DNA from 3 places in the Pseudoalteromonas sp. MM17-2 genome. Region 3 is predicted to be linked to each of the others. Evidence: predicted binding sites of a transcription regulator. Region 3 holds the regulator's gene; each other region holds the start of a gene.
The links. The regulator FliA, encoded in region 3, starts transcription of late flagellar genes. The targets are predictions, from matches to a motif close to CTAAAGNTNNNNNNNNNNNNGCCGATA.
Positions count from the first base shown of each region.

Region 1: MHM93_RS02545 (HAMP domain-containing methyl-accepting chemotaxis protein) is a predicted target of FliA. The motif match lies at 897-923, and genes of this name have one in related genera.
Region 2: MHM93_RS03050 (VC2046/SO_2500 family protein) is a predicted target of FliA. The motif match lies at 926-952, and genes of this name have one in related genera.

Region 1 is NZ_JAKRFV010000002.1:190,852-193,119, forward strand. Features, by position in the region: gene MHM93_RS02540 (porin) at 1-729, opposite strand, end outside; gene MHM93_RS02545 (HAMP domain-containing methyl-accepting chemotaxis protein) at 956-2,268, shown strand, end outside.
Region 2 is NZ_JAKRFV010000002.1:301,101-303,368, reverse strand. Features, by position in the region: gene MHM93_RS03055 (YchJ family metal-binding protein) at 1-260, shown strand, start outside; gene MHM93_RS03050 (VC2046/SO_2500 family protein) at 382-891, opposite strand; tRNA gene MHM93_RS03045 (tRNA-Tyr) at 1,004-1,088, shown strand; tRNA gene MHM93_RS03040 (tRNA-Tyr) at 1,113-1,197, shown strand; gene MHM93_RS03035 (YgjP-like metallopeptidase domain-containing protein) at 1,203-1,880, opposite strand; gene MHM93_RS03030 (MHYT domain-containing protein) at 2,169-2,268, shown strand, end outside.
Region 3 is NZ_JAKRFV010000013.1:18,574-20,841, forward strand. Features, by position in the region: gene MHM93_RS11620 (protein phosphatase CheZ) at 1-372, opposite strand, end outside; gene cheY (chemotaxis response regulator CheY) at 390-773, opposite strand; gene MHM93_RS11630 (RNA polymerase sigma factor FliA) at 812-1,534, opposite strand; gene MHM93_RS11635 (MinD/ParA family protein) at 1,550-2,268, opposite strand, start outside.

The DNA of each region.
Region 1 (2,268 bases), on a different contig from region 3:
ATCGCCATCTTCCCATACTACGATATTGCCACTGCGATAACGCTCATTGGTATAGCGCATGTGGGTAGCCCGTATTTCAAACCAGTCGTTACTCGCTTGAATTACGCCGCCAATGATATCTTTCCATATTTCTCTGGTTGGCTCTTGGAAGAAAAATTCGCTGAGCAGCTTGTTGCTCTCATCGTCTTCACGGCCGCCATAAATATTACCGCTGATGGACCAATCACCAACATAGCCGTTGTATAGCAAGTTAAGGCCGTTGTAATTGAATATTTGCCAGGTGTAATTGTCGGCGGGGGGGCGCATCCAAACATAGGCATAGCCAACATCATAGAAATCCGAGTAGTAGAATAGCGGTAGGCGCTTCTTACCCCCTTGCAAAGTCCAATTCTCATTGAGCTCATAAGACAAGTAGGCCCACTCGAACTCAGCGTCAAAATCATTAGCACCGCGAGCCACTATTTGCCCTGTTGCGCTAAGACCATCCATCAAGTCGGCGCTCACTTGAAGGCCGAATAGCGACTCGGGTTCGAAAGATATTTCATCGGTGTAAGCACTAACAATGGGGTAGTCGGCTAAAAAAGTCGGCTCTACACCATATTGTGGAACACCATCACCACTGAGCACTTTACCAGCATTTATGCTGACAAAGCCCGATACGTTGACATCCGCAAAACTTTGCGAGCTGAACGACAACGCCACTGCAATTAACGATAGTTTGAGTTTCATACCTGTTTCCTAAGTTGTGTGCTTAGTGCTCCTTGAGTATAGACAAATATAAGGTTTGTAAATTTTTTGTTGTATATTCAGCAGGCAACCACCGCCGTGGCGTTTTTTGCACGAGCCAATAAAAATGAGAGAAAAAGCAAAAAAAGTTAGAATTTTCTTAAATTTGGTTAACACTTAGAGGTAGCTGGCCGATACCTAATAAGCATTACTTTCTGAGGTGTACACTATGAATACGGGTTTCTCGTTCGCAAACCTAAGCATTACTAAAAAAATCCACGCGATTACTTGCGTCGCGGTGGTGGCTTTTGTGGTGATTGTGTTAGTCAACTATTCTGCCATGAGCTCAAATCAGCAATCACTCAACGAGCTTGAGACTTCCACCTACAACTTGCTCAACATCACCGCAGAAAACGCCACTGCGCTGAACAGCGTTGATGAGCTTTATACCCAGGCAGTCACCTTTGGTGATGCAGAGTTGCTGGATAAAGCCGAAGAAGTCTATCAAACCATCACGGATAATTTAGAAAAGCTAAATAACATCCAAAGCGGTTTTATGCCTGCGAACACCTCTAAGCGGCTACAAGATTATAAAAACATAGCCGCTAGCATTGCCAAGGGGATGATCGATGGCACGGCGGACTTTAGTAAAATTCAACAAAACGCAAAGCAGAAAACCGACATTTTCAATTCCCTCACGACTGACTTTAACAATGCCGAAGAGCGTGCCAATGCGCGCTTTTTACAGCTGATAAACGAAACTGAAAGCCGCTCAGGCACGGCAATGACAACCATGTTAATTGTCGCTGTGGTCTCTGTGATTTTTGTGGTGCTACTTGCGGTGGTGATCGCCCGAGGTATAGGTAACTCGGCAAAAGATGCCGCGCAAAATTTGCATTTGTTGGCACAGGGGCAGGGGTCGTTGTCGACCACGCTCAATGTGCGTTCTCATGATGAAATTGGCCAAGTCTCCATCAATTTTAATGAGTTTATTGCTCTGCTAAAAAAAGCGGTGGTTGAAGTGATGAATGTGGTTGAACCGCTGATGGAAAATTCTACACGCTTGGTGCAAGGCATGGAAAAAGCAGAGTCTGCGACCAACCAGCAAACCAGTGATGCAGAAATTGTCCGCCAGTCGATGGAAGAGATGCGCCAGAGTGTGGGCGATATTTCTCATTCTGCTTCGCAAGCATCCGACGCAGCGCAACTTGCCGAGCAAGAGGTGGCACAGAGCAAGGACCAAATTCGTGTATCCGTGAGTGAATCACAAACCTTGAGTGAGGAAATAAACCGCGCCGCAGGTACTATTAATAAGTTGGCGGATGATACTCAAAACGTAACCCAGATTCTGAATGTTATTACCTCAATTGCAGAGCAAACTAACTTATTGGCATTGAATGCAGCAATCGAGGCTGCCCGTGCTGGCGAACAAGGCCGAGGCTTTGCGGTTGTCGCCGATGAGGTTCGAGAGCTGGCCTCACGCACCGCCAAATCCACCAATGAAATTCGCGAGTTGCTTACCGTTTTAACTGAAGCAGCCAA
Region 2 (2,268 bases), on a different contig from region 3:
CCCAAGCAGCGCGTTTTGTGCGCTTACAAATAATGGATTATGTGCCTGGCGATGCTTTGGCCTATGTTGAATTTAAGGCTTTTTACATCATTGCTGATACCCTTCACTGTATACATGAACGCTCACAGTTCATTCAACGCCACCACCAGTGGAAGTACGACAGCGGGCAGTTGTTTAAAGCCGCTGATGTAAAGCTTAAACGCAACGATCCCTGCCCATGCTTAAGTGGCAATAAATTCAAAAAGTGCTGTATGTCTTGATGTGATACCGCCGCCCAGTGGCAGCTTTAGGTATTCGCTTAATTAGTACAAGAACCCTTGGCTCGCACCTGCTATTGCATCCTGCTCGCACCCACTATTACACCCTGATATGCGCAGGCCACTACGCGTGTGCTAAAGACGAGGACTTATTCATATCCACAAGTTGATCGTAAAAGGCTGCACTATCCATTTGCGGCTCGTTCAGTGGCTCATATTGGCGATGATGTTTTGCCTGTACGCTCGGATCGCAATTATCAATTATAAGTAGTGGAACATAGGTTTTGTCGTCTCGCACTGCCAAAGGCTCCGGGGTTAGACACTCTTTTAAGCGCAGAGTTGTCATTGAGCTTTGCGCCAACAATGCCCTGTCATGCTGAGCTCTATCTATATGGTAATCCGGTAATGCCGTTGGTTTTGCAGGCGCAGCGCCCAATTGCAATCGCAACTGCTGCTCATCCACCTGGTGAGATTCTAATTCTGATTTGGGAAGGTGAAACTGGGCAAAATCGAGTGCATCTGCTGATAATGATGCTAACAGCCAAGCAAAGTCTCCACGACGGGCCTCATGGACACTGCGACATAATTGCGAGTCCATTTGTAGTTCGTTACGAATGACGGGCTTAACTTGCATAAACTTTATTCAACCTGAATTACTTCTAAGCAGTTATCGGCCTTTTTTCAGCTTTCTTTAGTTTTTTTCTTTACTTGGACTCTGAGTTTGCTATTATCGCCGCCGTTGTTTAGGAGGGGTTCCCGAGCGGCCAAAGGGATCAGACTGTAAATCTGACGGCATTGCCTTCGCTGGTTCGAATCCAGCTCCCTCCACCACTTAACAACACACATCATTCTATCGGAGGGGTTCCCGAGCGGCCAAAGGGATCAGACTGTAAATCTGACGGCATTGCCTTCGCTGGTTCGAATCCAGCTCCCTCCACCACTTTCCTATCGTACAAAATCCAACAGATGTGCATTCTCTTTAAGCCATAATCGCGCTTGGTCGGTATGCTCGTAGTAGCCATTAACCAGTGCCCAAAATTGATGGCTGTGATCCATATGTACCCGGTGCGCCAGCTCGTGAACAATGACATAGTCAATAACCCAATGCGGAGCTCCTGCCAACAAGGTATTAAAACATAACTCACCGCGCGAATCGCAACTGCCCCAACGACGCTTGTACACTTTAACGCTAATGCCGTTAGCGCCGATATTCATCACCTTTTGCCACTGCATTATGCGCTCTGATAAGTGATCAGATAATTCATCGTGCATCAGTGCCAATAGCTGTTGATTAAAATAGCGTTGGCGATGCTTCACTCGCTTATTGATTACGATGTTTATCGTTTGGTTATCTGTCTGCTCAAGTGAGCTCTCGCTTACCTCTATTGCACGTAATTCACCGAAAAGCATAATGCGACGATGTAGCCATGGGTTATACCTAGCCGCTTCAATATCAGATTGTTTATGTAATTGTTTGTTTATCCACGCCTGTTTGCTCTCAACGAAGTCTGCAATGAAATCACGACATGCCCCATAAGGTGCTTTCACACTCACTTGCTGATTTTTGACCACCAAAGCGAGCGTTCGTCGACGGCTATAGTGCACATCATATTGCCTACTCATATTAAACCTTTGTTGTAATTACTTGAACTAAAAGGGTTTGCCAAACAATGTGCTAATATTAAGTACATCCTTTGCAGCGCTACTAATATGATACCGTAATTACGCTCTTGGGTAAGCTTGCAGCGCACTCATAAATAACTAAACTCAGCCGTCGCTGCGCTGATAGTACAGTCAGTATCATTGTAAAATACAGAGGGGCTTTCACTTTAGTGCGCGACACGTGGTTTTTCAGTGTGCTAGGCTGTGATTGCGACTTGGCCATCCGTTGTTGGAGTATCGAAGTACTTTATGCTTTCTCAATTTTTTATCACCGACCCTGCTCCCGAATTGCTGGTCAATGGCAGCTATGATTGGACCTTAGTGTTACTTTCGGTAACTGTTGCAATTT
Region 3 (2,268 bases):
TTTATCCCAAATGGGTTTAATTTGATGTAGTTCAGTGGATAGCTGCTCAGCGATGGGCAAACTGGCTTCCACGGCATCCATGGTTTTGTTTGCCGCCTGCTCGGTCATTTCCATCACATAATTAAGACGCTGCTTAGCATCGGGAATAGCTTCTTGCGTGAGGTCGTTCAAGCGCGTATCGAGTTGGAAATTCTTCAACGACTCGTGAAGCTGCCGCGTCAACTTGCCAACCTCAGCAAACAGTTCGGACTGTTCCTTGGAGGCAGCATCGAGGATCAGCTGATCGGCTTTCTCCTGCTCACCTTGTTCAAGAAACGATACAAGCTGTTTGGCTTGCTCTAGGGTAATGTGAGGTGCAGCGGGAGCTGACATAAACCTCTCCTTCTCGGTTAACCTAAGCGCTCAAATACTTTATCCAGCTTGGTTTTTAATGTAGCTGCGGTAAAGGGCTTAACGATGTAACCGTTCACGCCAGCTTGGGCAGCGGCAATGATTTGTTCCTTCTTCGCCTCTGCAGTTACCATCAGTACTGGAATGTGCTTTAAGCTGTCGTCGGCGCGAATTGCACGGAGCAAATCGATACCCTGCATACCTGGCATGTTCCAATCGGTAACCACAAAGTCAAACTCTTGGTTTTGCAACATGGGCAGCGCGGTACTACCATCGTCCGCTTCTTGCACGTTGGTAAAGCCTAAATCACGCAATAGGTTTTTAATGATTCTTCTCATAGTGGAAAAGTCATCGACCACGAGAATTTTCATGTTTTTATCCAAAGTATCCTCCAGTGAGGTATGAACCTTTATTCTTACTACTAATTGACCCAGTCATTGACTTTCGCTTTGAGCTTAATCATTGCCTGACCATGTATCTGACTCACACGGGACTCACTTACGTCCAGTATTTGCCCAATTTCTTTTAAATTCATTTCATCGTTATAGTACAACGATAATACCAATGCATCACGCTCGGGGAGAGAATTAATTGCCGCTACTAATGCTTGGTTAAAGCGTTCGTTGTGAACGCTGGTGTAGGGCCGCCCCGTTTGAGATTGTTCACTGCTCGGGGTGAGTACATCTTCATCGACACCTAAGTCTTCGATACCGAGCACTTTAGAGCAATTAACATCGTTTAAAATATGATGGTATTCATCGAGCGAAATATCAAGTTTTTCAGCTACTTCAACATCCTTTGGTTCCCGACCTAGGGAAGTTTCCAATTCATGTACAGCGGTAGCTACAGCGCGGCTATTGCGGTGTACCGATCGTGGAGCCCAATCTCCCCGTCGTACTTCATCAAGCATCGCACCACGAATACGAATACCAGCAAACGTCTCAAAGCTGGCGCCTTTACTGGCATCAAAGGTTTTTGATGCCTCAATGAGGCCAATCATGCCGGACTGAATGAGATCATCGAGCTGCACACTCGCCGGCAGTCGCGCCAGCAAATGACATGCAACACGCTTGACCAGCGCGGCATGGCGCTCGACCAGAGTGTTTAATTGTAATTGATCTTGATATCCAGCCACTTTATTCATAAATCCGAACAACAGTTAATTATTGACCAGCTTTTCAATGAAGAACTCCAAATGCCCCGATGGTTGATTAGGGGTTGGCCATTTTAATGCCTTGCCAGCGAGACTTTTCAGCGATACCGAAGCAGGTGAGTTAGGGAATAACTCCACAACGGCTTTCTGGCGACGCGTTGATTTACGCATGTTTTCATCATAGGGCACGGTGGCCACTAATTCGAGCGCCACATCTAAAAATCGGTCGGTTACTTTGGAGAGTTTGGCAAATAAGTCTTGCCCTTCACGCTGGCTGCGCACCATATTGGCAACGACTTTGAATTTGTATACGCCATGTTCACGACTAAGCACCTTGATCAGCGCGTAGGCATCGGTAATCGAAGTTGGCTCATCGCAGACCACCACAACAACATCTTGCGCAGCACGCGAGAAGCTCAGTACCATATCGGAGATACCGGCGGCGGTGTCAACAATGAGGACATCAAAGTCGTTATCGAGCTCGCTAAACGCACGGATTAAACCTGCATGCTCTGCGGCACTCAGTTCAACCATGCTCTGTGACCCCGATGTTGCCGGAGCAATACGAATGCCCGCAGGCCCAGTTACCAGTATATCGCGCAGTTCGCACTCACCACTTAGAACATGAGAAAGGTTCTTTTCAACACGCAGACCAAGCATAACGTCACAGTTTGCCAGTCCTAGGTCAGCATCTAACACTAAGACACGTTTGCCTTGCTGACCCA